3 regions of the Rhizobium sp. A37_96 genome follow, and region 2 is predicted to be linked to each of the others. Evidence: riboswitches for the same ligand, from Rfam matches in the RefSeq annotation. Region 2 holds a riboswitch; each other region holds the start of a gene.
The links. A riboswitch is a leader RNA that binds a small molecule or an ion and turns the genes downstream of it on or off. The one in region 2 is predicted to bind cobalamin.
Positions count from the first base shown of each region.

Region 1 (9,703 bases), 520 kb from region 2:
TGCGCGCAATGGCCAGCGCACGGCAAGCGTATGAGCCGGGACTTGCCATCATCGGGGGAGCCGGCCGGCGGGCCGGCTCCCAGCACACTTATCGATATCGTCTTTCCCGGCGACACCAACCATCATGGCACGCTTTTCGGCGGGGCGGGCCTTGCCCTCATGGATCGCGTCGCCTTTATCGCGGCCAGCCGTTTCGGCCGGGTGCCGTTCGTAACGGCGTCCTGCGAGAGGGTCGATTTCAGGAAGCCGGCCCGCATCGGTGAAATCGTCGAAGTGACAGCAAAGCCGATATCGGCCGGACGCCGCTCGTTGACCATCGAGGTCAGCATGACGGCCGAGACGATCGTCGGGGCCGGGCGGCATCTCTGCACGTGCGGCGTCTTTCATATGGTTGCCGTTCCGGACGAGGATCGCCCGACCGACTGGAGCCTGCCGTCGCTGCCCGACGGGATCGAGGACTGCCACCGCGACGGGGTACGGATGGTCGATATCGTCTTTGCCGATCAGTCAAACAGCGCCGGCAAGATGTTCGGCGGCGAGGCGCTCGCCTTCATGACCAAGGCCGCCTTCGTTGCCGCCTCGCGGCGCTCGCGTACCCTGACCGTGCTTGCATCTTCCGAGCGGATCGACTTCCAGCGTCCCGTTGCCATCGGGGAGATTGTCGAGGCCCTGGCGAAGGTGACGAAAATCGGAACGGCATCCATGGCCGTCGAGACCGAGCTCTGGTCAGAGGATCCCTTGTCCGGCAAGCGCCATCTGACAGCCCGCGGGACTTTCAACATGGTTGCCGTCGATTCAGACCATCGTCCAGTTGCAGTCATCCCCAGGAATCCGGAGGGGCTGCGATCATAATTATTGACCCAAAATTTACCTCGTCTACTATATATAGTGTTCGAGGTTCTTCTGATTCGCAAGAATTGGAAGCTAAGAAGGGAATCCGGTCGGCAAGCATGATGATTGCCAAGCCGGAGCTGCCCCCGCAACTGTGAGCGGTGAGCATTCGTTCGATTAAAGTCACTGGGACCATGTGTCTTGGGAAGGCGAGGCGAATGCTGTGACCCGCAAGCCAGGAGACCTGCCTCGAGCAATAGCATCCACGGGCGGGGTGTCCGGCTGGCGAGCGATGGTTCCCGCGGCATGATGGCCGTCATCGCTTCCCCGAAAACCTCGCGAAAATTACTTCGGGGTGAAGTCCATGTTCTTGAGTATCCACAGCCGCCCGCGCGAGTGACGGTCGCTTAAGCGACCGGCTGCCGACTGGGTTTGCCTCCATTTTCAATCCCGCCAAGCGGGCATCATCCGATGCCCGAATGATTTTGCATGCCTTTAACAGACACGAGGATATTCGATGAGCATCACCGTCTACAGCAAGCCCGCCTGCGTCCAATGCACCGCAACGACCCGCGCCCTCGATCGCCAGGGCATCGACTATACGATCGTCGACGTATCGACCGATACGGCCGCCTATGATTTGGTGCAGGGTCTCGGCTACCGCCAGGTCCCGGTTGTCGTCGCCGGCGAGCTGCATTGGGCCGGTTTCCGTCCTGACATGATCAGCGCGCTCGCCTGAGGAGCTGGCGATGGGCGAGATCGTCTATTTCTCCAGCCGATCGGAGAATACCCATCGCTTCGTTGGAAAGCTTGCATTGCCGGCCGCGCGCATTCCGCTCGGCGCGGGAGACGAGCTTCGTGCGACCTCGCCCTATGTCCTCATCGTTCCGACCTATTGCGGCGAGGGAGGGAAGGGGGCCGTGCCCAAGCAGGTGATCCGCTTCCTCAACGATGCGGGCAACCGTTCGAACATTCGCGGGGTCATCGCCGCGGGCAACAGCAACTTCGGCGCGACCTTCGGGATCGCCGGCGACGTCATCTCCAGCAAATGCCAGGTGCCGTATCTCTATCGGTTCGAGCTTCTGGGCACGGATGAGGATGTCGCCAATGTCAGACACGGATTGGAACGATTTTGGACACGCTAAATACTTCTTTATCGCGGGACGCGGGCGACCGGTCGACAAAGGCCGCGGAAGCGGCACTCGACTATCACGCCCTCAACGCCATGCTGAACCTCTATGACGAGCAGGGCAGGATCCAGCTCGACAAGGACCGCATGGCGGCCAAGCAGTATTTCCTTCAGCACGTCAACCAGAACACGGTCTTCTTCCACAATCTGCGCGAGAAGCTCGATTATCTGGTGACCGAAGGCTACTACGAGCAGGAAGTGCTGGACTACTATTCCTTCAACTTCGTGCGCGATCTTTTCGATCACGCCTATGCGAAGAAGTTCCGTTTCCCGACCTTCCTCGGCGCCTTCAAATATTACACCAGCTACACGCTGAAGACTTTTGACGGCAAGCGCTATCTGGAGCGCTACGAGGATCGCGTCTGCATGGTCGCAATGGCGCTGGCGCGCGGCAGCGAGCAGCTTGCCCGCGATCTGGTCGACGAAATCATCTCCGGACGCTTCCAGCCGGCGACGCCGACCTTCCTCAACGCCGGCAAGAAGCAGCGTGGCGAGCTGGTATCGTGCTTTCTGCTGCGGGTCGAAGACAATATGGAATCGATCGGCCGCGCCATCAATTCCGCCCTGCAGCTTTCCAAGCGCGGTGGCGGCGTGGCGCTGTCACTCACCAACATCCGCGAAGCCGGCGCGCCGATCAAGCATATCGAGAACCAGTCTTCCGGCATCATCCCGGTGATGAAGCTGCTGGAAGACTCCTTCTCCTATGCCAACCAACTCGGCGCGCGGCAGGGTGCGGGTGCGGTATATCTGAACGCCCACCATCCCGACATCATGCGCTTCCTCGATACCAAGCGCGAGAACGCCCACGAGAAGATCCGCATCAAGACGCTGTCGCTCGGCGTCGTCATTCCCGACATCACCTTCGAACTCGCGAAGAACAACGAGGATATGTACCTGTTCTCGCCCTACGACGTGGAGCGCGTCTATGGCGTGCCGTTTACCGAAATCTCGGTCACGGAAAAGTATCGCGAGATGGTGGCCGACAGCCGCATCCGCAAGAAGAAGATCAAGGCGCGCGAATTCTTCCAGGTGATCGCCGAAATTCAGTTCGAGAGCGGCTATCCCTACATCATGTTCGAAGACACGGTGAACCGCGCCAATCCGATTGCCGGCCGCATCACCATGAGCAACCTCTGCTCGGAAATCCTGCAGGTCAGCGAAGCCAGCGAATATGGCGACGACCTCTCCTACACGCATATGGGCAAGGATATCTCCTGCAATCTCGGCTCGCTCAATATTGCCGCCGCGATGGACAGCCCCGATTTCGGCAAGACGATCGAGATGTCGATCCGGGCGCTGACGGCGGTCTCCGACATGAGCCACATCTCGTCGGTCCCTTCGATCGAAAAGGGCAACGACGAAAGCCACGCCATCGGCCTCGGCCAGATGAACCTGCATGGCTATCTCGCCCGTGAGCGCATTTTTTACGGCTCCGAGGAAGGCGTCGATTTCACCAACATCTATTTCTACACCGTGACCTATCACGCCGTCCGCGCCTCGAACCGGCTGGCAGTCGAGCGAGGCCAGAGCTTCAAGGGCTTCGAGAACTCGAAATATGCTTCCGGCGAGTATTTCGACAAATATACCGATCAGGCATGGGTGCCCGCGACCGAACGCGTGGCTGAACTGTTCGAGAAGGCTGGCATCGCCATCCCGACGCAGGAGGATTGGGTGGAGTTGAAGCAGGCCGTCATGGAAGGCGGGCTCTATAACCAGAACCTGCAGGCCGTGCCCCCGACAGGCTCGATCTCCTACATCAACCACTCGACCTCCTCGATCCACCCGATCGTCTCCAAGATCGAGATCCGCAAGGAAGGCAAGATCGGCCGCGTCTACTATCCGGCCGCCTTCATGACCAACGACAACCTCGATTACTATCAGGACGCCTACGAGATCGGCCCGGAAAAGATCATCGATACCTATGCCGCAGCCACCCAGCATGTCGACCAGGGCCTGTCGCTGACGCTGTTCTTCCGTGACACGGCGACCACGCGCGACATCAACAAGGCGCAGATCTACGCCTGGAAGAAGGGCATCAAGACCATCTACTACATTCGCCTTCGCCAGATGGCGCTGTCCGGCACCGAGGTGCAGGGCTGCGTTTCCTGCGCCCTTTGATTTCCGGTTTGAAAAGGACATTCCCATGAACATGCAATTCAAGCCGGCAAGCCGCGTTCGCGCCATCAACTGGAACCGCATCGAGGACGACAAGGATCTTGAGGTCTGGAACCGCCTGACCGGCAATTTCTGGCTGCCGGAAAAGGTGCCGCTTTCGAACGACATCCAATCCTGGGCGACGTTGAAGCCCGAGGAGCAGCAGCTCACCATCCGCGTCTTCACCGGCCTGACGCTGCTCGATACGATCCAGAACGGCGTCGGTTCCGTGAAGCTGATGGCCGATGCCGTCACGCCCCATGAAGAAGCGGTGCTTTCGAACATCTCCTTCATGGAGGCCGTGCATGCGCGCTCCTACTCGTCGATCTTCTCGACGCTCTGCCTGACGCCCGACGTCGACGACGCCTATCGCTGGTCGGAGGAGAACGAATTCCTGCAGAAGAAGTCGGCGCTGATCATGGAGCAGTATTCCTCCGGCGATCCCTTGAAGAAGAAGGTCGCCAGCGTCTTCCTCGAGAGCTTCCTGTTCTATTCCGGCTTCTATCTGCCGATGTTCTGGTCGAGCCGCGCCAAGCTCACCAACACGGCCGACATGATCCGCCTCATTATTCGCGACGAAGCCGTGCACGGCTATTATATCGGCTACAAGTTCCAGCGCGGCCTTGAGCGGCTTTCGGAAGAGCGGCGCCAGGAAATCAAGGATTTCGCCTTCGATCTGCTGCTGGAACTCTATGACAACGAGGCCAGGTATACGGAAGCGCTCTATGACGGTGTCGGGCTGACCGAAGACGTCAAGAAGTTCCTGCACTACAACGCCAACAAGGCGCTGATGAATCTCGGCTATGAAGCGCTGTTTCCGGCCGAAGCCTGCAAGGTCAACCCGGCCATTCTTTCGGCGCTATCCCCGAATGCGGATGAAAATCATGACTTCTTCTCCGGCTCCGGCTCGTCCTATGTGATCGGCAAGGCTGTCGCGACCGAGGATGAAGACTGGAATTTTTGAGAGAGCCGCGACAGTACGACCCGCAAGGGACGTGCTGTCGCAAAGCTTGCGTCCAATGATATAGTTCCGTCCAGGAGCGGCTTGATACCGGCGTCGGCGTGGCGAATATCTTCGTTGCGCGCGCTGTCGCTGCGCGCAACGAAAGCCCGGTGTCCGGATATTTGCCTGACCGTCTCCGGTTTATTTTCGGGCATGCTTATTGCCAAATCAGAAATAGAGCCTATATTCGGCTTATCGACCATTGCTTGTGATGTCGCTTAAGAGCCGCAAGGTTCCATCGGATTTCCTCTCAACTAATCGATCTAATCCCGCAAGGTATCGCGGGAGCAACAACGATTACTAAGAAAGGAAATCGTTATGAACACTGGCACTGTAAAGTGGTTTAACGCAACCAAGGGCTTCGGCTTTATTCAGCCTGACGATGGCAGCACGGACGTTTTTGTCCATATCTCTGCGGTAGAGCGCGCTGGTCTGCGTTCACTGAACGATGGTCAGAAGATCACTTACGACATCGTGCAGGATCGCAGATCCGGCAAGAGCTCCGCCGACAATCTTCGGGCGGCTTGAATTTGTCATTCGCTCCCGCTGACCACGGATGTACTGGCAGCGAAGCAGAGTGACCGTGAGAGGTCGGGTTAGCGCCCGGCCTTTTGTTTTTTTCCGGGAGAATACCATGCAAAACCGGCGCTACCGGTCCGGCGACTCGATTCTATTGAAGCCCGGTGCTCTTGGAAATTCTCAACCGTCTGGCAGAGGCAGTATTCTTTCTTGCCTGCCGGAGGCCGATGGTGTCGCTCAGTATCGCGTGCAGTTCGAGAATGAAAATTTCGAACGCCGTATCCGGCAGGACGACATCGATTTAACGGCCTCGCCATCAGCCGCCCCGGAAACGCGCTCCATGCCGCAGGAAAAGACCGCGAGCTGGATCAATTCAAGGGCAATCAGCATTAGAAAACGGTAACGAAAGAGACGATTTTGCAGGTAGACGTCAGAGATAACAATGTTGACCAGGCGCTTCGCGTTCTGAAGAAGAAGATGCAGCGCGAAGGCTTGTTCCGGGAAATGAAAGCTCGGCGCTCTTATGAGAAGCCGTCGGAGAAGCGCGCCCGCGAGAAGGCCGATGCCATCCGCCGGAGCCGTAAACTCGCCCGCAAGCAAGCGCAGCGCGAGGGCCTTCTTCCAATGCCCAAGAAGGTCGTTCGGGCGCGATGATCGCCCGCTCAGTTCTTTTTCCCGATAGGAGATGTCATGACCGTCACGAAAGAAAAGTTTTTCAAGCCGGGTAAAGTTTCCCCTCAGGATAAGACGTTGGCGACAGATTCGGCGGCAAGGCAAATTACTGCCGCTGAAGCCGCTGACCGGGAGAAAAAGACCGAAAAGCTTCGTGCTCTTCGATTGGCCCAACCGGCTGCGGAGACGACCACGCCGCCCAAGAAAAAGCGGCAGAAGTAGAAATTACAATAATTCATTCGAATTGTTGTAGTTATCAGTAGATCTTAGTGAAAAAATCTATTTTCTGTGATTTTCTGTAGTTCTATTGTAGCTAATATGTCCTGTGACGGGAAATCTATTTAGGTTAATAGCAAAACAACCTTATTGCGAACACAAATATCTGATATATAAACTTTATCGGATTTGCTTCGTTAGCTTTGTTTCTGCGCGCAGGCGCATTTACCGATCTTCCCTCTCAAGCTCGATCGTTGATAGCACGCGCATAGCGGGCATCGTAATTCCATGCGACTGAAAGGAAATCGTCATGACTGTAGGCACCGTGAAATTCTTCAATATCAGCAAGGGTTTCGGCTTCATTGCTCCGAGCGACGGCTCTCAGGACGTATTCGTCCATATCTCGGCGGTAGAGCAGTCCGGCATGTCTTCTCTTCGGGAAGGTCAGTCGGTCTCTTTCGAGCTGGTGCAAGACGCACGCAGCGGCAAGAACGCCGCGCAGAACCTGGCATCCGCGTAATCAATAGAGCAATCGGCTCGCGTCCCCTTTGACCACGGATGTACTGGCACTGCGGATTGCGAACCTTTGGAAAGGTCGGGCAAGCCCGGCCTTTTTGTTTTGGAGAGAAATGATGTCGAAGACAAACGCAGAGAAGATCCTTCGGCGGGCGCTACGCCAAGTGAAGAACACGAGTGGCGGCGGGCATCTGGGCGGCACGAATTTCGGGCAGGCCTTTGATGCGAAGACGTCGTCGACGAAGAGTGGAAACAATAAAGCGCGCAAGCCGGAGCGCATGAAATAGCCTTAAATGAAGCGCGATAATGCGTGATCGGCATCGCCTCGTCTTTGCTTTTGCTGGACGCGTGGTCGAAGCGTCGGCGGCAAGCCCCTTTGCAAGGGCGGATGTTTCCGACAGCCGCGCCAATCGGCTTGAAACATCCCCTGCACGCTGCCTTACGCGACAAGGAGGAAACAGCTATGCACATCCAAAATCCCGTCGTCTCGTCCGGATTGGGCTTGGCGTTGGAACTGCCTGATCCGATAAAGGCAGGAATGATCGGACCTCCGGATTTGGAGGCCTCCGATGGCGCAGCCAGAGAAGCCTACGAGCGCGGAGGTGACGCCGGCATGCGCGAGATGGCAGACGGGGAAAATCCCTATCCGGAAGGAAGCGCGCTCGCGAAAACCTATGAACACGGCTATCTCGATGGACAAAAGGCGCGGCGATAGAAAATAGTCTATCTGCGCGATGGACTCCAATTACTGGCTCTTCCGAGCGTATTTCCGCTATGCTTGGAAGAGATATACTTAAGAAACCCGGAAAATCCTTGGGATTCCTATCCTGACTTATGGTATTGACAACGACCGCAGAGGTTTTCCTCCGCGATGCCGAGGAGGAAGGCGATGGGATCTGTTATCAACGTGGGATTCTCTCTTATGTGGGAGACGCCGGTTCTCATTCACAAGGGCGATTTCTGTGTCAAAGCCATAGATGGTCCCAGGGAGGCGCTTCGGTATCTGCAGCAGGACTTTGGTCAACACTCGGGCCAGTTCTACTGGAATGCAGTTTATTCCTGCAAGACGGCCCTTCGATATCGATCCGCCCCCGAAACTGCCCGCAGATATTTTATCATAGCTTGCGGCAACGCCACCGATATCGCCGTGCCCTGAAAGGGCAGGTGAGGGCCAATGAAGTCGATGATATCGTTAAATTGAATGTGCGGCAGCGGTGGTGAGGATGCGCGTGTTCATGCCGTTGTTTTTCCTGTCGAGCCTCGTCTCTCTGTGAGGGATGCAGGCATGCCCGGAACTTCGCATAGGGTAGGGTCAAGCCGGATGAGACCTTTTCACCGTGCATGTTGGCTCGTGGCAAGATAACGGGATTGCCAACAAGCGACCGACGCGATCAAAGACCCGAGTTGATTTCAAATAGCGATCCGCGCACCATCGCCGGGCATGACTCTGCGATGCAGAGCCCGTATAGAGCGTTTACTAGGTCGCGTGCGGCATATGCTGCTGACGTTATGCATTTCTGGATCGACGCACAGGCATGAAATTTCCAAGTCAGACGACCGTTCGGGTTCCCTTCAATTTCATTGTGCGATTGGTGGTGGTCTTCGTTGCCGTCGTGCTTCCGCGCCTGGCGGTTTTGGGAAGCCCCCCTTCCACGGATGAAGGGGTCTACGCATATTTTGCGCAGATCGCGCATGCGACGTTGGCCACAGGGCAGGGATTGCCCGACACCGGCGCTCTGATGCTCTATCCCCTGCTTTTGTCGTGGTCCTTTGCGCTTCCTTTCAACCATTTGATCTTTTTACGCATTCTCGACATGGCTGTTAGCTTTGCGGCCGGATGGATCCTCTATGGTGTTGTAAGAAGAGAAAGCAGAAGCGCTTTCGCCGCCGCCCTGATTTCCTTTATCTTTCTCTTCACCATGAACCAGCCGATCTTCATTCAGTCCGGCTTCAAGAACAGCTTCTTTGCGGCATATGTTCCCCTGTTTCTGGCCGTATACCTTGCCCAGGCCGAGAAGACGCGAGAGGCTCGACGTTGGTTTGCAGTCGGGGCGCTGGTCGCTCTCGCTATCTTGCTGCGAGAAACCTTCATCCCTTTTGCGGTGGTCGGAGCTCTCGCAATCCTCGTCGGCCGTGGCTGGAAAGCCTGCCTGCAATATTTCGTCGGAGGAGTGGCGGCCGGCGGTTCGCTTCTCCTCGCCATCTTATGGGCGAGAGGCGGAGTTCATTCGTTGATCGCTGGTTACGAGGATTTCGGAGCGATCTATGCTTCCATGAGCGATCAATCGCTCACGCTGTTTGTCTCCAATGGTACGGTGGCAGGGCAGGAGATGTTGGCGGCGCTAGTTTTTGGTGGATTGTCTATCGCGGGGAGGCTGTTCGCATCAGCCGACACGCCGGCTCTTCGAGGCAGACTATGGTTCTGGGCTGCTGCCAGCCTCGTGCCGCTGATCGAACCGATTTCCAAAATCGGCTTCCCCTATCATTTTTCGGCATGCCTGCCGGGTCTGGCTGGGCTCGCGGCCAACGGTTGGCGCGCATTCACGCTCAATGACGGCGCGCGGGTAAGAGCAGGGTTCGGAGCCGTCGTCCTGGGTGCGGTT
Region 1 covers NZ_JBNWDS010000001.1:737,352-747,054, reverse strand. The annotation lists gene metE (5-methyltetrahydropteroyltriglutamate--homocysteine S-methyltransferase) at 1-34, shown strand, start outside; gene ACQZ6J_RS03620 (acyl-CoA thioesterase) at 43-852, shown strand; cobalamin riboswitch at 879-1,097, shown strand; gene nrdH (glutaredoxin-like protein NrdH) at 1,349-1,570, shown strand; gene nrdI (class Ib ribonucleoside-diphosphate reductase assembly flavoprotein NrdI) at 1,581-1,976, shown strand; gene nrdE (class 1b ribonucleoside-diphosphate reductase subunit alpha) at 1,964-4,138, shown strand; gene nrdF (class 1b ribonucleoside-diphosphate reductase subunit beta) at 4,164-5,138, shown strand; gene ACQZ6J_RS03595 (cold-shock protein) at 5,496-5,705, shown strand; gene ACQZ6J_RS03590 (cold-shock protein) at 5,812-6,099, shown strand; gene rpsU (30S ribosomal protein S21) at 6,114-6,350, shown strand; gene ACQZ6J_RS03580 (hypothetical protein) at 6,387-6,590, shown strand; gene ACQZ6J_RS03575 (cold-shock protein) at 6,895-7,104, shown strand; gene ACQZ6J_RS03570 (hypothetical protein) at 7,214-7,387, shown strand; gene ACQZ6J_RS03565 (hypothetical protein) at 7,411-7,815, shown strand; gene ACQZ6J_RS03560 (DUF982 domain-containing protein) at 7,972-8,256, shown strand; gene ACQZ6J_RS03555 (hypothetical protein) at 8,636-9,703, shown strand, end outside.
Region 1: it holds a riboswitch for cobalamin, as region 2 does, so the genes downstream of both, nrdH (glutaredoxin-like protein NrdH) here and cobU (bifunctional adenosylcobinamide kinase/adenosylcobinamide-phosphate guanylyltransferase) in region 2, are expected to answer to the same signal.

Region 2 (9,703 bases):
ATCAAGCCCAATCTCGGCGACGTCGAACGGCATCAGCGCATCAGTGCCGGGCTCTTCGGCGTGACCCTCGTTCCGTTGATCGGGTTCTATGACGGCGCATTCGGGCCCGGCACCGGTTCGTTCCTGATGCTCGCCTTCGTAACGCTTGCCGGCTTTGGCCTGCTGAAGGCGACGGCGCATACGAAGCTCCTTAATTTCGGCTCGAATCTCGGCAGCCTCATCGTCTTCATCTTCTCCGGCGCCATCCTTTGGAAGGTCGGGCTGGTGATGGGACTCGGCCAGTTCCTCGGCGCCCAGGTCGGCTCGCGGCTTGCCATGCGTATCGGCGCCAGGCTGATCAAGCCGCTGCTGGTCGTGGTCTGTATCGCGCTGGCCGCCAAGCTGCTGGCAGATCCCCATCATCCCGTAAGGATATGGCTGGGGCTGTAAAAACGAGCCTTTGATTACCTAGGACGTAATTGATAGTCCTTCGGTGCACGCCGATGATCGCCCTGCCTGAACGGTTCAGGCGATCCAAAGGAGTTGACCGATGACTGATGCGACCACCATTGCAGAACGCTATATCGCCATCTGGAACGAAGCCGATACCGAACGCCGGCGTGCGCTCATTGCCGAGGCATGGACCGAGACCTGCAGCTATATCGACCCGATGATGCGTGCCGACGATCGCGAGCAGATCCATGCTCTGGTCACGGCGGCGCACGAACGCTTTCCCGGCTTCCGCTTCAGCCTGATCACGGACGGCGACCGCCATGGCGACAATCTCCGCTTCTCCTGGGGTTTCGGTCCGGTCGATGCCGAGCCGATGATCAAGGGCACGGATTTCGCCATCCTCGAAGGCGACCGGCTGAAGTCCGTCCACGGCTTCATCGATCAGCTGCCGGCCGCCGCATGACGAACCCGGCCCGCTCTCTCGGCGATCACCTGCGCGAATGGCGGCAACGCCGCCGCCTGAGCCAGCTCGAATTCGCCCTCGAAGCCGATATATCGCAACGACATCTAAGCTTCATCGAGAGCGGGCGGGCGCTGCCAAGCCGCGAGATGCTGATGCATCTCGCAGAAAGGCTCGGCATACCGCTGCGCGAGCGCAACCCCATGCTTCTGGCGGCGGGTTTCGCTCCGGTCTTTCCGGAACGCAAGCTGGACGATCCGGCGCTGGCGCCGGCGCGGCGCGCCATCGATATGCTGCTGAAGGGGCACGAGCCCTTCCCGGCCCTGGCCGTCCACCGGCACTGGACGCTGGTCGCCGCCAATGCCGCCGTCGCACCGCTTCTTGCCGGGGTAACCGATGTCTCGCTGACCACCGCGCCGGTCAACGTCCTGCGGCTTAGCCTGCATCCGCAGGGGCTGGCGCCCCGGATCGCCAACCTGGCCGAATGGCGCGCGCATCTGCTGGAACGCCTGCGCCAGCAGATATCGGCAACGGGCGACCCCGTGCTGATAAAACTGCTGGAGGAATTATCGGCCTATCCCGCGCCCGCAATGCAAAAAACAGCGGGGACGGAGCGGGATTTCGCCGGAATCGCGGTGTCGCTCGAGCTTATCACCGAAGCGGGACACCTCTCCTTCCTGTCGACCACGACCGTCTTCGGAACGCCGGTCGATGTCACGCTGTCGGAGCTCGCGATCGAATCCTTTTTTCCCGCGAACCCGCAGACGGCGGAAGCGCTGAAGGCGATGCTGCCCGCCAGCTGAAAGCCGCGCCGATCAGAACTCGACGCCGGGCTGCCCTTTGATGCCCGAGCGGAAGGGATGCTTGATCAATTCCATCTCGGTGACGAGATCGGCAATCTCGATCAGCTCTTCCTTGGCGTTGCGGCCGGTCAAGACCACATGGGTCATATAGGGCTTTTCGGTCTTCAGGAATTCCAGCACCTCGTTGATGTCGAGGTAATCGTAGCGAAGCGCGATATTGATCTCGTCCAACAGCACCATCGAGTTCCGTTCGTCGCGGATCAGCTCCTTGGCCTTTTCCCAGGCAGCCGAGGCCGCCGCGACGTCGCGGGCGCGATCCTGCGTTTCCCAGGTGAAGCCCTCGCCCATGGTATGGAACTGGCAGATATCGGAGAAATGCTTCTCAATCAGGTCGCGCTCGCCGGTCCACATGGCGCCCTTGATGAACTGGACCACGGCGCTCGGCTTCCCGTGCGCGATGTGGCGGAAGATCATGCCGAAAGCGGAGGAGGATTTTCCCTTGCCCTTGCCGGTGTGGACGATGATCAGGCCCTTCTCGTCGTTCTTGGTCGCCATGATCTTGTCGCGCGCAGCCTTCTTCTTGGCCATCTTGTCGGCGTGGCGAGCATCGTCGCTCTTCGGAGGTTCCGCGCCGGTTTCGGCCAATTCGTCGCTCATTGCATTCTCCCTGATATGATCGATTTCTGTGCCAGCGGGCCGCCGCGCCAGAGGTAGAGCGCGACAAGCGGCTCATCTTCCGTTCGCATGGCATGGCGGATATTCGAAGGGTGGTGGATCACCTCGCCCGACCAGCGCGGCAGGAAAGGCTGGGCATCCTTGCTCCACAGCGAGCCGTCGCCCAGAGGGATATAGATCTCCTCGGCCTCGTGATGATGGTCCGGATAGTGCACCCCGGGACCGAGCAACAGGAAGCCGCCTGCCATGTCTTCGCTTGCGAAATGCCCTCGCGTGCCGAACAGCTCGACCCAGCCATATCTCCGCAGGAAATCGGCGCCGAAATCGGTGATGCTGTAGGTCTGGGCCCAATGCAGCGCATTCGCGGCATCGGAAAGCCTGTCGAGCAAAGCGCCTTCCGCCCCATTGCCCCGTCGATGAAGCTGCCGAAGATAGCCTGCGACAGGCAGATCGTGCGGCGCGAGCGGGCGCTCTTCCGTCGGCCAGCGAAAGCCCTGAATGAAATGCTGCAGCCCCGGATCGCTCCGCGACAGCAGATAATCCCGAAAGGCTGCCAGAAGCTCGTCGACCGCACTCATGCCGCCGTCTCCTTGCCCGTGTCCAGGCTTTCCAGATCGAACCGCGCCGAATTGCTTCTCGGCGTCCATAAATGGCAATCGACCGCCTCCAGCAGGCACTCGCGCAGATCCTGCAGCGCGGCCGGGTTCTTTTCCGCCATGAAGTCTCGCACGCGCTGGTCTACGACGAAAGCCTGGTAGACGGCCTCGAAATGATGGTTGCGGACCGCGCCGGTCGTCGCCGCAAAAGCGAAGAGATAATCCACCGTCGCAGCGATCTCGAAAGCGCCCTTGTAGCCATGGCGCATGATGCCCTCGATCCACTTGGGATTGACGACGCGCCCGCGCACGACCCGGCCGATCTCCTCTTCAAGAGAGCGGATGACAGGCTTTTCCGGTCTGGAATGGTCGTTGTGATAGATCGACGGGCGCGCGCCGCCAAGCTGCTCGGCCGCGGCCGCCATGCCGCCCTCGAACTGATAGTAGTCGTCGCTGTCGAGCAGGTCGTGCTCGCGGTTGTCCTGATTCTGCACCACCGCCTGGATCGAGCGCAACCGTTCCTCGAAGACGCCGCGCTCGGCCGTGCCCTCCTCGCCGGCCCCATAGGCATAGCTGCCCCAGACGAGATAGGCCTCGGCCAGATCCGCGCGTCGCTCCCAGCCCTTCTCGTCGATCAGCGCCTGCAGCCCGGCACCGTAAGCGCCGGGCTTGGACCCAAAGATGCGATATCCGGCTCTGCGGCTGGCGGAGGCCTTGTCGAGGCCGGCTGCCTCCAGCCGCGCGATCTCGCCACGCATGCGCGCCGCAATCGGATTGTCTGTCTCATCCTCGTCGAGCATGCCGACGGCCCGGATCGCCTTGTCGAACAGGGCGATCTGCTCGGGAAAGGCGTCACGGAAGAAACCGGAGATGCGCAGCGTGACATCGACTCGCGGCCGCCGCAGCATGGCCGGCGGGATGATTTCGTATCCGGTGACGCGGCGCGAGGTCATGTCCCATATAGGCTTGACGCCGATCAGCGCCAGCGCCTGCGCCACGTCATCGCCGCCCGTGCGCATGTTCGACGTGCCCCAAGCCGTGAGGCCGAAGGAAACGGGCCATTCGCCATGGTCCTGAACGTAGCGGCGGATCAGCAATTCGGCCGATTTCCGGCCAAGCTCATAGGCCGCCGGCGTCGGTACGGCGCGACTGTCGACCGAATAGAAATTCCGTCCCGTCGGCAAAACATCCGGCCGGCCCCGCGTCGGCGCGCCGGAGGGACCGGGGGGCACGAAACGCCCGTCAAGGCCTTTGAGCAAGGCCGCGATCTCGGCATCGCCGCAAGCAAGAATGGACGGCTGCAGCTTTGAGGCTATCTCGCCCAGAACCATGCGTGTATGTGCCCAGCCCTCGGGACAGCCTATTTCACCCGAGACCAATTGTGCAGCCAGCAATTCGATGCGTTCGACCGTATCGCCTTGCGTGCGCCAGGGCGCCTCGGCAACCTCCTGGAGGATAGAGGGTCGTGGGCCATTCCATTCGGCGGCCATATCACAGTCCAGTGGGTCGAATGGTTTGCTTTGAGAGATACCCCCCTCTGTCAGCGTTGCTGACATCTCCCCCACAAGGGGGGAGATTGGAAGGAGCATGCCGCTTCGCTCTCCCACACCTTTACCGACGGCGTCAGCGTTACGATTAGCATCCGCGGCCTCGATCTCGGTTTGATGCGGGGAGGCGCTGCGAGCCACCAATCTCCCCCCCTGTGGGGGAGATGTCGCGAGAGCGACAGAGGGGGGTACAATACTCTCCGCATGCTCACTACCCTCAAAAGCATCCTGCGCAATCGCGCGCTGCAGGCTCTGATCGCCGCCCTCGCCCAGCCCGCGCGGCACCCGCGCCAGCGCCACCGTCAAATCCGTCAGCAGCCTTCCGGAAGGTGAAACGCCGAAGATGTGCAGGCCATCGCGGATCTGCATTTCCTTGAGGTCGCAGAGATAGGCGTCGAGCTTGCGCAGTGCCTCGTCTTCCCCCTCGCCCTTGGCGATGCCGGCGTCCTGATCGAGACCGATATCGGCGACGAGGTCGAGGATCTGCTTGCGCAGCAGACGGATGCGTCGCGGATCGCCGCCGGACGCCTCGTAATATTCGTCGACCAGCGCCTCCAGATCCTTCAAGGGACCGTAGCTTTCGGCGCGTGTCAGCGGCGGCGTCAAATGATCGATGATGACGGCGCTCGTGCGGCGCTTGGCCTGCGTGCCCTCACCGGGATCGTTGACGATGAAGGGATAGAGGTTCGGCAGCGGCCCGAGAATCGCTTCCGGATAGCAGTTTTCGGAGAGCGCCAGCGCCTTGCCCGGCAGCCATTCGAGATTGCCGTGCTTGCCCATGTGGATGACCGCATGCGCATCGAAGGAGCGGCGCAGGAAGGCATAGAAGGCGAGATAGCCGTGGGGCGGGACGAGATCGGGAGAATGGTAGCTCTCCTTCGGATCGATGTTGTAGCCGCGTGCCGGCTGGATGCCGACAAGCACCGCGCCGAAACGGGCGAACGGCAGGGCGAAGGCACCGTTCAGCGCGTAAGGATCCGCCTCCGGATCGCCCCAGCGACCCGTAATCTCATCCTGAATCTGTTTTGGAAGCGACGAGAAGAAATCCTTGTAGTCGCTGAAGGAAAGCGTCTCGCGAACCACGCGGCCGTCACGGCCCGAATTTGTCGGCCCCTCCGCCAGGTGCCGCATCAGCTCATCGCCATCGGCAGGCAGGTCGGCAACACGATAGCCGCCCGCCCGCATCGCTTTCAGCACCTCGATCGTGCCGGCAGGCGTGTCGAGCCCGACGCCGTTGCCGAGGCGCCCATCGCGATTGGGATAATTCGCCACGACAAGCGCAATGCGGCGATCGCCGGGCAGCGTGTTGCGCAGCCGCGCCCAGTTGGCAGCGAGCCGCGCCGTGTAGCGCATGCGATCCTCGTGGGGTTCGCTGGCGACGATATTGGCCTCGACCCGCTCGTCGTAGCGGGCGGCCGCCTTGAAGGACACCGCGCGGGCGAGAACGCGACCATCGACCTCGGGCAATGCGACGTTCATGCCGAGATCGCGCGCCGAAAGCCCCTGCGAGGATGCCTCCCAGGCTTCCCTGGACGAGGCTGAAAAAATGGCCTGGAGAACAATGGCGTCACCCGTTTCGAGAACCGACGGCTGGCGATCCGCGCCCGGGGCCGAAACGGCAAAGCCGGTGGTATTGATGACCACGCCCGGCTTCAACCCGGTAAAGACGCTTTCGAGGATACCGACCGACACGGCATCTTTCAGACTATAGGCAAAGACCGGCAGCGGCCGCATGCCCTCGGCGATAAGCGCCTCTATCATGGCTTCGACAGGCTTTGTCTCGCCGCTCTGCACCAGCGCGCGATAGAAGGAAATCGCCACGGTCGGGGGTTCAAATCCCTCCTCCGCTACCATCTTGCCTTGGGAAATTCTCCTCCATTCCTCGACACCGATCACGCCCCGGTCCGGCCACCAGATGCCGGCCTTCATCAGGGGCACGGCGGGCATCGGCTTCTCCGCACCCGACAGCATCGCCTCGGCATAGGCAAGGAATGCACTGGAGTTGGCCTCGCCGCCTTCGATCAGATACGACCAGAGCGCATTCAGATCGTCGAGAGCGACATTGGAGAATGGCGTCAGTCCGGGATCGGGCTTCGAATCCCCCGGCAGCACCGCAATCAAGGTGCCTTGCCGGGCCGCACAGGCATGCAGCGCTTCCAGCGCATAGTGGAAGTAGCTCGCACCTCCGAGCGCCCGCACGATGATGAGCTTCGCATGCCGGGCTGTCCTGTCGACATAGCTATCGACGGACATCGGATGCTTGAGGCTCATCAGGCTCGCAAGCCGGAGGGAACGGCCGCCCTCGCCGTGGGCTGCGGCAATCGCCGCAAGCTCGGTGTCGGCGGCCGACAGAAAGAGGATGTCGCCCGCCGATTGGCCAAGATCGATCGCCTCCTCGCCATCGCTGATCGTTCCCTTCTGTGCCAGGAGGAGATGCATTAGGCTTTAGAGTATGCGGCGGCATACCCCCTTCTGTCTCGTCGTGACATCTCCCCCACGAGGGGGAAGATCATTGAGTGCCATGCCTCGCCCGGTCGGCCATCCGAAATTCCTGAAACTTCAGCAGTCAGCCATTTCGCGACAACGTAGCCACGAGCTTCCAATCTCCCCCCTTGTGGGGGAGATGTCGCCAAAGCGACAGAGGGGGGTATCGCACGGCAAAGACGCAGCATCGATCAGACCAGCGCCTCGATCGACTTGCGCACGATCGCCTCGTCCATCTCGTGCAGGCCGATGACGACCAGCCGGGTCGCCCGTGCTTCGCCCGGCGTCCAGGCGCGATCGAAATAGGTGTCGATGCGGCTGCCGACGGCCTGAAGCTGCAGGCGCATGGGCTTGCCGGGCACATCGACAAAACCCTTGAGGCGCAGGACGTCGTGTTCCGCGATCACGCCCTTCAGCGCGTCAACGAAGGCTGCCGGGTCGGCAACCGGGCCGAGCTCGACCACGAAGCTGTCGAATTCGTCGTGATCGTGCGGCGTGCCGTCTTCATGCTCGAGCTCGTGATGCGATTTGCGGTTGACGATATCGCCCTCGGTGCCGATGCCGAGGCCGAGCAGGACGGCAGCCGGCACATCGCCGTTCTTGGCTTCGATGATCGTCGGCTTGCGGGCAGTGCGCGAGGCGACTTCCGCACGGACACGACCGAGGCCGGCAACATCGATCAGGTCGGTCTTGTTGAGAACGATCAGATCGGCGCAAGTCAGCTGGTCCTCGAAAAGCTCCTCGATCGGGCTTTCGTGGTCGAGCGAATCGTCCTCGACGCGGCGAGCCTCGACGGCATCGTGATCGTCGGCGAAACGGCCGGCGGCAACGGCGGCGCTATCGACCACGGTGATGACGCCATCGACGGTGACCTGCGTGCGGATGTCAGGCCAGTTGAAAGCGGCGACCAGCGGCTGCGGCAGCGCAAGGCCGGAGGTCTCGATGACGATGTGATCCGGGCGCGCATCGCGCTCCAGAAGCTTCGTCATGGTGGGAATGAAGTCGTCGGCGACGGTGCAGCAGATGCAGCCATTGGTCAGCTCGATGATATCGTCTTCGGTGCAGTTCTCCGCGCCGCAGCCCTTGAGCACGTCGCCGTCGACGCCGAGATCGCCGAATTCGTTGATGATCAGCGCGATCTTCTTGCCACCGGCATTCTGCAGGAGGTTGCGGATCATCGTCGTCTTGCCGGCTCCCAGAAAGCCGGTGATGACGGTGGCGGGAATCTTTTCCTGGTTCATATGGATCAACCCTTCATTTTCAGCGGCAAGCCCGCTGCGATAAAATAAACTTCGGCACTCGCCGCCGCGACCATCTGGTGCAACCGGCCGGCATGGTCGCGAAATTCGCGCGCCATGCGATTGTCAGGCACGATACCGAGACCCACCTCGTTGGAGACGAGAACGAGCCGCGCTCGCGCCGTCGGCAGAAACGCGGTAAGGGCCGCAAACTCCGCGGCAATGTCGCGCTCCGCCATCATCAGATTGGTCACCCAGAGCGTCAGGCAGTCCACCAGCACGGAGCGCTCGTCGGCATCGATCGCGGCAAGCCGCGCCACGAGATCGATCGGCTCTTCATGCGTCTGCCATAGATCGCCGCGGTCGGCACGGTGCTGCGCGATGCGCTCGCGCATTTCATCGTCCCACGCCTGCCCTGTCGCCACATAGTGACGTTCGAGCCCCGTGTCCGAAACCAGGGATTCGGCAAATCTGGATTTGCCGGAACGTGCGCCGCCGAGGACGAAAACAGACCGGGAATTCGAAGAGGACATGCGTTATTTCCGCTCCCACGCGACAGCGAGGGTCGGCAGCATCGGGCTGATACCGGAAAATTGGCGTCTACACGCCGAAAACTCGTCTTGCGCCATGACAACCTCCGTGCTGGCAGCGGAACTCGCGTTCCTGGAACAGGCTCTGCGCCCGGCACGCATGGCAGGTCTCCTGGCTCGCGGATAAGGCGCCACGATCGGGGCGGACCGAAACCGGTCGCTCCCGATCGTAGCCCAGCGGGTCTTTCTCGCCTTCCCGGCAGCGCATCATGAAAAGGCGGACGATTCGTAGACTTGAGAGGCGTCCAACCCCGGTAGATCATGATGCCACACCAGTGGCTTTTCCGGCTTGAAGCTGCTCCGCCTGTTCGCCCCATGCGAACGATCGGCGGGATGGCTGTCAAACCGGACGAAAGTCCCTGACCGCTCTACAGTCGCGGGGTCGGCTGTGATGAGAACGCCCGGATTGGGTCCGCCCCTTCACATTCCCTTTTCATCCCATGCGACAGATCGCCGCTCGGGAACCATTCGTTATGCCGGCAATGATTAGGCTTTCACTTAGTTCAAGTCAATCAAGGGCATGGATGCGACGCGCACCGTCCTGATTGCGAAATCGGCTGAAAATTCCCAAAAGACCGGCGGCTTTTTTGCCGTATTTCTTTGATGTTAGGAGTTTATAGAGGGTAAGCCCTCACATTCTAGTAAAAACGTATCGTCCGCTCCCAATGTTGCAGAAATTCCAACCGCGCCGCCTCGGCGTCTTCTCGGCCTTTTTCGACCTCGGTCGATTCAGGGCATTGCTGCGCCGTGGCGAATTGGGGCTTGTGTTCGCCGGCGCGCTGGTAGGGGTAGCCTCCGGCTGCGCCGTGACCGCGATGAGCTTCGTCTCGCGCAAGCTTCACAGCGTCATCTACGGCATAACCGACTACGAGCGCCTG
Region 2 covers NZ_JBNWDS010000001.1:222,146-231,848, forward strand. The annotation lists gene ACQZ6J_RS01070 (TSUP family transporter) at 1-429, shown strand, start outside; gene ACQZ6J_RS01075 (nuclear transport factor 2 family protein) at 530-895, shown strand; gene ACQZ6J_RS01080 (helix-turn-helix domain-containing protein) at 892-1,695, shown strand; gene cobO (cob(I)yrinic acid a,c-diamide adenosyltransferase) at 1,708-2,352, opposite strand; gene ACQZ6J_RS01090 (dimethylsulfonioproprionate lyase family protein) at 2,349-2,948, opposite strand; gene cobN (cobaltochelatase subunit CobN) at 2,945-6,952, opposite strand; gene cobW (cobalamin biosynthesis protein CobW) at 7,189-8,238, opposite strand; gene cobU (bifunctional adenosylcobinamide kinase/adenosylcobinamide-phosphate guanylyltransferase) at 8,244-8,768, opposite strand; cobalamin riboswitch at 9,087-9,309, opposite strand; gene ACQZ6J_RS01110 (chloride channel protein) at 9,491-9,703, shown strand, end outside.

Region 3 (9,703 bases), 530 kb from region 2:
CCGGCGATGCTGGATCGGCTGGCGGGCCGAAAACGGCGATTGCCGTTTTTGCTCGATGCCCCGCAGCTCATGAAGCCTGCCCTGGACGAGCGGATCATGCACCCGGACGGAAGTCAGCCGGGCATGCATGGTCTGCTGCGATGCCGTGAGCGACGAGGCGTCATCGCCGGCCGTGAAATGGCGGCCAAGCAGGGCGATTTCGTCGAGCTTCTGCGTCGCGAATGCGAGCCAGGAGCGAAGTTCGTCGTCAAGGGCCGTTTCCAGTTCGATGTCGATCGGGACATGCAGCAGCGAGCAGGACGGCGCAATCACGATATCCGCCTCGCCGCGAAGCGCGGCCACGGCGGCAATGCGTGAGGCGATGGCCTGAAGATCGCTTCGCCAGATGTTGCGCCCGTCGATGATCCCGAGAGACAAAGCGAGATGCGCCGGCGCACGACGGACGATATCCTCCAGCGTGCTGCCGCCGCGAACGAGATCGAGATGCAATCCGGCGACGGGAAGCTGCAGAGCGATGTCGAGATTGTCGCCCAGCGACCCGAAATAGGTCGCAAGCACGAGCTTGAGGTTTGGTGCTGCCTTGGCGAGCGCCTTATACGCCAGCGCGAAGGCCTGCCTTTCCTTGTCGGAGAGATCGAGGACCAGAGCCGGCTCATCCACCTGGACGCTGTCGACGCCTGCGTCGGCCAGCTCGGACAGGATGCGGGCATAGACTGGCAGCAGCCGCTCCAGAAGGTCGATCGGAGCGGAATCGTCGAGCGCCTTGCTGAGCTTCAGGAAGGTCACCGGCCCGAGGATCACCGGCCGGGTGTGGATGCCGAGCGCCTTCGCCTCCAGAAAGGCTTCGAGAGGCCGGTTGGATGTCAGCTCGAAGCGCTGATCGGCTTTGAGTTCCGGCACCATGTAGTGGTAGTTCGTATCGAACCACTTCGTCATCTCGAGCGCGGCCGCACCGGCTGCATGGTGCGCATGTCCGCAATCGGCGTGTCCGTTACCGGACGAACCGCGGGCCATCGCGAAATAGACGTCGAGATCGACCGGTCCCCCGCGCCATCCGTAGACCGGAGGCACAGCGCCCACCATGACCGCCGTGTCGAGAACGTGGTCGTAGAAGGAGAAGTCGTTGGAGGGGATGATGTCGATCCCTTTTTCCCGTTGCAGTCGCCAATGATCGGCGCGGAGCGTTCTGGCAGTCTCCAGAAGCGCGGCCCGATCGGTCTTGCCGGCCCAATAGGATTCGAGCGCGAACTTCAGTTCGCGATGTCTTCCAATACGTGGAAAACCGAGATTTGCGGTCTTGATGGTCATTTCCTTACCCCGAAGGTTGTGGGCAAGGCATTGGCTGACGCATCGACGATAGGCACAGTGCGCCCGTCGCAACGCGGCACACCGGGACACCCCGCCCGTGGACGTTATCTATCGCGGCAGGTCTCCTGGCTTGCGGGTCATCGCTACCGTTCCGTCTTCCCGAGGCGTCTTCCTCAGTGACATGGTGGAACGGCGGCTCTCCGCCTACAGTTGCGGGGGCAGCTTCGGCATGGACGAACATCGTCGCACCGAATTCCCTCTTAGCTCATCCGCATTGGCGCGGGTAAGAACCACGATGGCGTCAACATGAACGACGCAGGCGCAAGCGTCAAGGAGATATAAAGATATCTTTATATCTTGGTTTGGAATTGCGTGAGCTGCAGATCATGGGCATCGGAGACGCATCGACCGTGCGCGGCCCCAATAACGCTGCCATCCATGGCGAATGGTTTGCTGCAGCGTCTCGATGGGAAAAGGTTGCCGCTTTGAGGCCCGTACGCGATCGCGAGTGAAAGCGGACGCAAACGACCGAGAAAAGCATAACGCCCCTCCGGCCTCCGAAGCCTGCGGAAAATCCGCAGGCGACAACGCAACCAGGCCAGACCCGAGACATTTTGGCCCAGGCTGGAGTGACGGCCGGCAGGAAATCTCTCGCCGTGCCGGCGCCTTGCTTCGATTGGCTAATCGGCCGAGCTGCCGTTCGCCACGAATTTAGTGGTTCTTGTTCGGCCCTTTGCCGGTGGTGAAGCTGCAGGTTTTGATCTTGCAGCTCGGATCGTCGCTTGTCGGGACGCTGGCGCTGGCCATCGTACCCTGGCCGAGGCACGACATCGAATTCGAAACGGTTCGGTTGTACATCATCATGCCCGGATGGTGCGACGGGTATTTCAGCACGACTGAACCACCTTCCTGCGCCATCTTTTCATGCACGGTTGCGCAGGTCATTGACTTGGAATTGTAGGCCGACATGGCCATGGCATTCGTGGAAATCATTCCGATTGCTGCAAGTAATACGATCGTCTTCATGGGGCTTCCTTTAATCAACACCGAATGGCGCTGAAAATGACTTATTCCTTCATTAGCTTCAGTTTTATGACAGCGAGCCGACTTCCCCCCGTCGGCTATTCACATCCCTGTCAGAAGCAAACGGCACATCATCGGTACGGTTGAGCGCAAGGCGCTCGCGCCTCGCTGCGCCCACCGGCCGGATGCAGATCCGGGCGCAGATTTTCAAGTTGTCCCGCAAAACGAACGAGGCCCGATACGAATACCGGGCCTCATTTGCAATCAAATCAAGCTGAGCCGAAGTCTCAGAAAGTCCGCTCGAAGCGAAGGATGCCCGAGAAGGTATCGTCACCCGGCACATCGTAGTGAACATAGGTCACTTCCGGCTCGACCAGGAGGTTCTTGACCGGGTTGAACTTCAGGTTCGTCGTTGCCTCGAAGATCTTGGAGTCGGTGTAGGCGAGCTGAACGTTCCACTTCAGCTTGTCGTTGAACGGCACGCCGACGCCGCCCCAGACGGCCCAGTCACCCCAGCCGCAATCCGCGCCGTGAACAACGCCGGAGGACGTCGTGCAGGCCGAGACGTTCTGGTTCGAACCGGCATACTGGTTGAGCTTGTCGCCATCGGTGTTCCAGCCGCCCATCAGGAAGGCGGAGAAGACGCCGAAGTCGGCATCGACGCGAGCCTTGATGGCGCCTTCTTCGACGATCGAGTCGTAGCCGCCGACGACGCGGAACTGCCATGCGCCAGCCTTGTAGCCGAGACCGGCAACGACGTTCGGGGCATAGTGGTCGGACTCGGACAACTGCCAGCTTCCACCGTAAGCGCTGGAGGTGGTACCGGAGTTGCTGTCTTCGAGCGAGATGACGCCCGTGAAGCCGGTGCCGCTGTCATAGTTGTAGGTGAGCTGATTCAATTCGTACGGACCGTCATAGATGACGTCGTCCTGGATCACGTCGCCAGCATAGCCGACGAACTGGTTGTATTGCGAGTCCGTCTTGCCCACGGTGAAGCCGCCGAGGGTGATGTAGGACCACAGCAGGTTGGTGCCGGTGGAGCCGCCGTCATTCCAGTCCCAGCGAACGATGGTTTCGGTCTTCAGCGGACCGTATTCGGTGTCGGTCGCGGTGTTGACGTCGAGTTCGGCGCGGGTGTGCCACTTCGTGCCGAAGCTGCTGTCACGATTGTAGGGATCCTTCCACTGGCCTTCGGTGCGAACCTTGCCGCCGACCCGCAGGCAGGTCTCGGTGCCGGGGATGAAGAAGTAACCAGCGCCGAAAGCATCGCAGATGCGAACATATTCCAGCGGCTCGGGTTCGGCTGCGACGATAGCGTCGGCAGCATGGGCGCCGGATACGACGCACAAGGCAGCAGCGGAGCCAATAAGCAAGCTCTTGATGTTCATGGTAACTCCATTCCTCATTTGAACTTGCGCGATTGACGAACCTGGGGGGCCGCTCGACATCAAGTTTCAGTCCTTAGTTCCGAAGCACAACGCCTCGCTTCCGGGCAGAAAGTTGCATTTGCGATCCCGCTTTTACAAGGACCTAAACATATGTGACAGCACGTACATATGCCGTGTTGCCCAAACGACGCACATGTGTACGGAGCATGACAGGAGTGTGACAAACACACCAATCCACAATCAGTATCGCAACCACGGAAACACGCATGGGTAGATGCCCGGGGAGCAAGTCCGCCAGCCCGCCGGCCGTTCCCTGTCGCGAATCCGGTCGCGGTATACGGCGCTGGACTGCCGGCAACGAGTCTTGATAGACTCACGGAGCGCAGACAGCGTATCCATCCATGGCAAATCGCAGGCGGGATCATCATGCCGAAGATCGATGTTGCAGCCGTGCCTAAAATCAAGGGCACCCGATATCCCGCTCCATTCAACGAACCCTGCGCCGAGCGCATACGCCAGCGGCTGGGTGATGCCGGCGGTCTCCAGGATTTCGGCGTCAACCTGATGCGGCTGCCGCCGGGCAATTGGTCGAGCCAGCGGCACTGGCATTCGGAAGAGGACGAATTCGTCTATGTGCTGGAAGGCGAGTTGACGCTGATCGAGGATGACGGCGAAACGGTGCTGCGCGCCGGCGACTGTGCCGCCTTCCCGAAAGACTCGGGCAACGGTCATCACATGGTCAACAAATCGAACGCCATGGCGATCTATCTCGAGGCCGGCACCCGTTCTCCAACGGACCTCATTACCTGCTCCGATATCGACATGATGAGCTCGAGCACGGACGGACTGTTCGTGCACAAGGACGGGATGCCCTATCCGGACGGTTAGAATGGCCGCGGCGCTGGCTCGGCCGCGCGGCTATCTCCGTTCATCCCCGCTCGCCGGAGCCGTCCGGTATGAGAAAAGACGTGTCGGCGCGCCATGCAGCATCACGTCCCGCTCGAAACCGAAGCCGCATTTTTCCAGCACGCGCCGGGAAGCGACATTGACGGGGCGAACAAGCCCGATAACGCGTTGCGCCTGCAGATCATTGCGGGCGAAGGCCAAAGCCTCCTTCACCAGTTCGGTCGCATAACCGTTGCCCCAGTGATCGGGATGCAGGTGATAGGAGAGATTGAGCCCCTCGAATTCCGTCGAGACGGTAACACCGCCGAAGCCGATCAGCCGACCTTCCGTTTCGACCGCCCAGCGTCCGAACCCATGCAAGCGCCAATGTGCCCGGTCGCGGGCGAGGCGCCGGGCGCTCTCGGCAGGAGAATCCGGCCTCGGATCCGGCCGATGGGCTACGAGCTCCGGCCGGGCAAACAGTGTCGTAATGAAATCGAGATCCTGCTCTTCCGGCCTGCGCAGGGATAGGCGCGACGTATGCCGGATCATGCTCCCTCTCCTTGAAGGATCATACCGCCTCGGCAAGAACAGGCGGATCGTAGCAGCAGGCATCCGTGGAGACGCCCACGCGGCACCCGCTCGCCTCAAGCGCGTCCCTCACCACATCCACGAACAGGCGACGCAGCCACAGGGAGCGGCCGTCAGCCTGATCCACGCGCCGGTAGAGCATCGTCACGGGGTCGGCGGGCAACTCGAATGGCGGTGGCGAAATCGCCAGATTGTGCAGCTGCGCCATGCAGTGGGCGATGGACTCCGGCACGGTCGCAATCGCCGGCATGGCCTGCAACGTCATCGGCAGGGCCGAAAAACGCGGCGCGGTCGCCACCACCTGACGACGGTAGCCGAGACGGGCGAGAGCGGCATCCACGTTTGTGGATATGGTGCCTTCAATGGACACGGTTACGTGCGGCGCGTTCGCGAAATGCTTGAGGCTGAGCGGTGCCGCGCATTTCAGATGCCGGGGATCGTAGATGCACAATGACGTCTGTTCGAAGAGGGGCGCGCGAATATGCCAGGAGGCTGGCTCGTCATGCACCGAGATGCTGAATTCATAGGCCCCCTCGTCCAGCAGGCGAGCGGCGTCGCGCCTGTCGAAGGCCATGCTGACCAAGCGGGCGCCGGGCGCCATCTGGCGCAACCGCGCCGCCAGCGGCCCGAAGAAGGATGATTCGAGATTGTCGCAGAGCCCGATGCGGAACTCGCCCTGCCAGCTTCCCGGATCGAAAGCGGCGGGCGGGCGAATGGCGCGCTCGATGCCGGAAAGCGCATCCTCGATCGCCGGCGCGATGGAGAGCGCCCGTGGCGTCGGCTGCAAACCTCTGCCGACGCGCACGAACAATTCGTCATCCAGCGTCTCGCGCAGCCGGCGCAATGCAGCGGAAAGACCCGGTTGGCCAAGCAGCAAACGCTCGGCCGCACGGCTCACGTTCCGCTCCTGCATCAGCACGGAGAAGGCGAGCAGCAGATTGAGATCGATTTTCCGAAGGGTCGCATCATTCATCATCGCCAGTAATACCTGACATGGTTACTATCAATTTGCAATAGGGTTTGAAGATGTACATTTTCTCGTTCCCTGCCGCTCCCAGCCTCCCAAAAAGACGGCAGCACAGAAAGGAACGATCCCGATGACTTCTTCCCAAACCCGAAGCGGGGCCGGATTGGCGTTGCTACTGCTATGCGCCGCCAATTTCCTGGACGCCATGGATGTCTCCACTATTGGGGTGGCGCTGCCCGCGATCCAGAAAGAGCTCGGCATGCAGGCGACATCGCTGCAATGGGCCGTCAGCGCCTATGTGCTCGGCTATGGCGGCTTCCTGCTGCTCGGCGGCCGCGTCGCCGATCTCTTCGGCCACCGCCGCGTGTTTCTCTGGTCGCTTGCCGTCTTCGCTGCCGCGAGCATTGCCGGCGGCTTCGTCGATAGCGCCCAGACCCTGATCGCCGCCCGCCTCATCAAGGGCATTGCCGCCGCCTTCACGGCACCGGCCGCCCTCGCACTGCTGCTCTCCGTCTTCGGGGAAGGCAATGCCCGCGCCAAGGCGCTCGGCGTATTCTCTTCCACCGGCGCCGCCGGTTTCGTCCTCGGCATGGTGCTGGGCGGTGCCGCAACCATCATCAGCTGGCGGGCGACCCTGGTCATGGGCGCACCCGTCGCCATCCTCGCGCTGATTGTCGCCCCCTTCGTCCTGCCCGCCGATCACAAGCGGAGCGGCCCCGGTGCCCGCTTCGACTGGGCAGGCGCAATCACGATCACCCCCGGCCTGCTGCTCTTCGTGTTCGGCGTCACCAATGCCGCGGCCGACGGCTGGCAGGCATTCGCGACATGGGGATCTTTGGTGGCGGCTCTGGTGCTGATCCTGCTCTTCCTGGTGGTTGAGTGGCGCCATAGCGATCCGATGGTCCCGCTTGCCATGTTCCGGCGTGCCAAGCTCAGCCACGCCAATGCCATCGCCGCGCTGTTCCAGGGGGCCTATGTCGGCTTTCAATTCATCGCGACGCTCTATTACCAGACAGTCGTCGGCTGGTCGGCCTTCGCGACCGGCTTCGCCTTCGCCGTCGGTGGCGTCTGCGTGATGTTCCTCGCACCGCGCTTTGCCACGATCGGCCAGGCCCGCGGCACGACCCTGCTGATGACGTTCGGCGTGGGATTGCAGGCCATCAGCTATCTCTTCTGGGTGCTGTCGGTCGGCCAGATCGATACGATCGTGCTGGTCGCCATCTCGCAACTGCTGCTTGGCGTCGGCTATGCCATGACCTATCCGTCCATTCAGGTGGCAGCACTGTCCGATATCGAAGAAGACAAGTCCGGCCTGGCTTCGGGCATGCTGTTTGCCTCCTTCCAGATCGGCGGCGGCATCATCCTGGCGGCAGCCTCGGCGGTCTTCAGCGCAGCACCCAGCTATGGCTGGAACCCCTATATTGCCGGCATCGGCTTCGTCACGATCCTCGCTGCCGCCATCACGCTGCTCGCCGCGGTCGGTCCGCGCTCATCCGCTGCAAAAGCGGCAAACTATCAGGCGGCGGAATAACGCAAAACGGGACGACCCGCCCGATGGGCGGGTCACTCCGCCTCTGCGCCGGCAGCCTGGGCAGCGCGGCGCATCAGAAAATCACGCTCCCTCTGGTTCTCAGCGAGCGCGGCGGCCGTCTCGAAGGCCTGCCGCGCTTCGCCGTAGCGGCCGAGCTTGTAGAGAAGATCGCCGCGAACGCTCGGCAGGAGATGGTAGTCCTTCAGCGCTGGCTCATTCCCGAGGCGCTCGATGATTTCCAACGCCGCCGCCGGGCCTTCGACCATGCCGACCGCCACGGCACGATTGAGCTCGACGACCGGCGAATGAAGGAGCCGGGCAAGTTCGGCATAGAGGTCGGCGATCCGCCGCCAGTCGGTCTCCTCCGCCGTGACCGCCCTCGCATGACAGGCGATAATCGCGGCCTGCAAGGCGTAGACCCCGCCAGCGCCTCCGAGCTCTTCGACCCGCTTCAGCGCCTGCAGACCGCGCTGGATCTGCAGCCGGTCCCAGCGGGCACGATTTTGGTCGAGCAGAAGGATGGGGTTGCCCGCGGCGTCCGTCCGCGCCGCGGCGCGGGAGGCATTCAGCTCCATCAGGGCCAACAGCGCATGAGCCTCCGGCTCCCCTGGTGCCACGGACGTCAGTATTCGGCCCAGGCGTAGCGCCTCGTTGCACAATTGCAGCCGCAGCCAGTTTTCGCCGCGCGCTGCCGTATAGCCCTCGTTGAAGATCAGATAGACGACCTCCAGCACAGAGGCCAGGCGTTGCGACAATTGCTCGCCGTGCGGCGTCTCATAGGCCAGCCCCGATTCGGCCAATGTCTTCTTGGCGCGCACGATACGTTGCGCGATGGTCGCGTCCGATACGAGAAACGCCCTGGCAATTTCCTCCGTCGTCAGGCCGCAGATCATCCGCAAGGCCAGCGCCACGCGCGCCTCGCGCGAGATCAGCGGATGACAGGCCGTGAAGATCAGGCGCAGCATTTCATCGCCGATATCGTCATCCAGAGGAGTGTCCAGATCCGGCATGACCTGCTCCTCCTCTTCCATTTCCCGAACGATCATCCCGTGCTTCTGGTCGAGCATCCGGCGACGGCGCAGATGGTCGAGCGCCCGGCGTCTGGCCGTGGTCATGAGCCATGCGCCGGGCCGCTCGGGGATTCCCGTCTCCGGCCATCGCTCCAGCGCAACGACCAGAGCTTCCTGGGTCAGGTCCTCGGCCAGCGGCACGTCGCGCAGCAACCGTGCCAGGCTCGTGATGAGCCTTGGCTGTTCGATCCGCCACACGGCCAGGATGGCCCGATGGGTGCCGGCGGCCGTCAAGGCCGCCTGCCCCGACGGGAGGCCGAAAATATCATACTCTTGCTTCGGCGAGCGGATCGCATATCCCCTCCGCGCCCGGTTCATAGAAGGCGCGCACCTCGCATGTGCCTTCCCAGCCGGGCATGAAATCCTTGTGCAGCTGCATGAATTCGACCGCCAGCGCCACGGCCTCCTCCTTGGTCTGCAATTCGAAGATCGCATAGCCGCCGACGACTTCCTTCGCCTCCACGAAGGGGCCGTCGACAACACTCAGCTTGCCATCCTTGATAGAGACACGAGCGCCTGTCGCAAGCGGCAGCAGGCCGGCCGTGTCGATCATGCGTCCAGCCTTGATTTCCCGATCCGCGATCTTGTGGATGGCCTCGGCAAGCTCCGGCGTCGGCAGCATGAAATCTTTGGCAAGGACGATAGACATGAAACGCATGGAAATTCCTCCGGAAGCGAGACGCCGGCACCATTGCCGCATAACAAGCCCGCTCATGTTGACGACGAAGCATGCCTCTGGAAATCGACAATCGTTTCAAAAAAATCCGCATCGCTGTCGATCATCGGAAAATCTTACGTCCAGCCCGCGCTAATCATCAAGGGCGGCGTCGCTCAAACGACTTTGGGTGCAGGTAAAATCCTCAATCGCACGATCCCCACCCCCCGCATCGCTTTGTTGACTTCCCAGAACCATTGCAAGATGGTGAGGCGAAATTGGACC
Region 3 covers NZ_JBNWDS010000001.1:748,056-757,758, forward strand. The annotation lists gene metE (5-methyltetrahydropteroyltriglutamate--homocysteine S-methyltransferase) at 1-1,308, opposite strand, end outside; cobalamin riboswitch at 1,407-1,618, opposite strand; gene ACQZ6J_RS03630 (hypothetical protein) at 2,020-2,334, opposite strand; gene ACQZ6J_RS03635 (porin) at 2,619-3,719, opposite strand; gene ACQZ6J_RS03640 (cupin domain-containing protein) at 4,146-4,607, shown strand; gene ACQZ6J_RS03645 (GNAT family N-acetyltransferase) at 4,638-5,156, opposite strand; gene ACQZ6J_RS03650 (LysR family transcriptional regulator) at 5,176-6,171, opposite strand; gene ACQZ6J_RS03655 (MFS transporter) at 6,293-7,693, shown strand; gene ACQZ6J_RS03660 (RNA polymerase sigma factor) at 7,726-8,997, opposite strand; gene ACQZ6J_RS03665 (YciI family protein) at 9,029-9,421, opposite strand.
Region 3: it holds a riboswitch for cobalamin, as region 2 does, so the genes downstream of both, metE (5-methyltetrahydropteroyltriglutamate--homocysteine S-methyltransferase) here and cobU (bifunctional adenosylcobinamide kinase/adenosylcobinamide-phosphate guanylyltransferase) in region 2, are expected to answer to the same signal.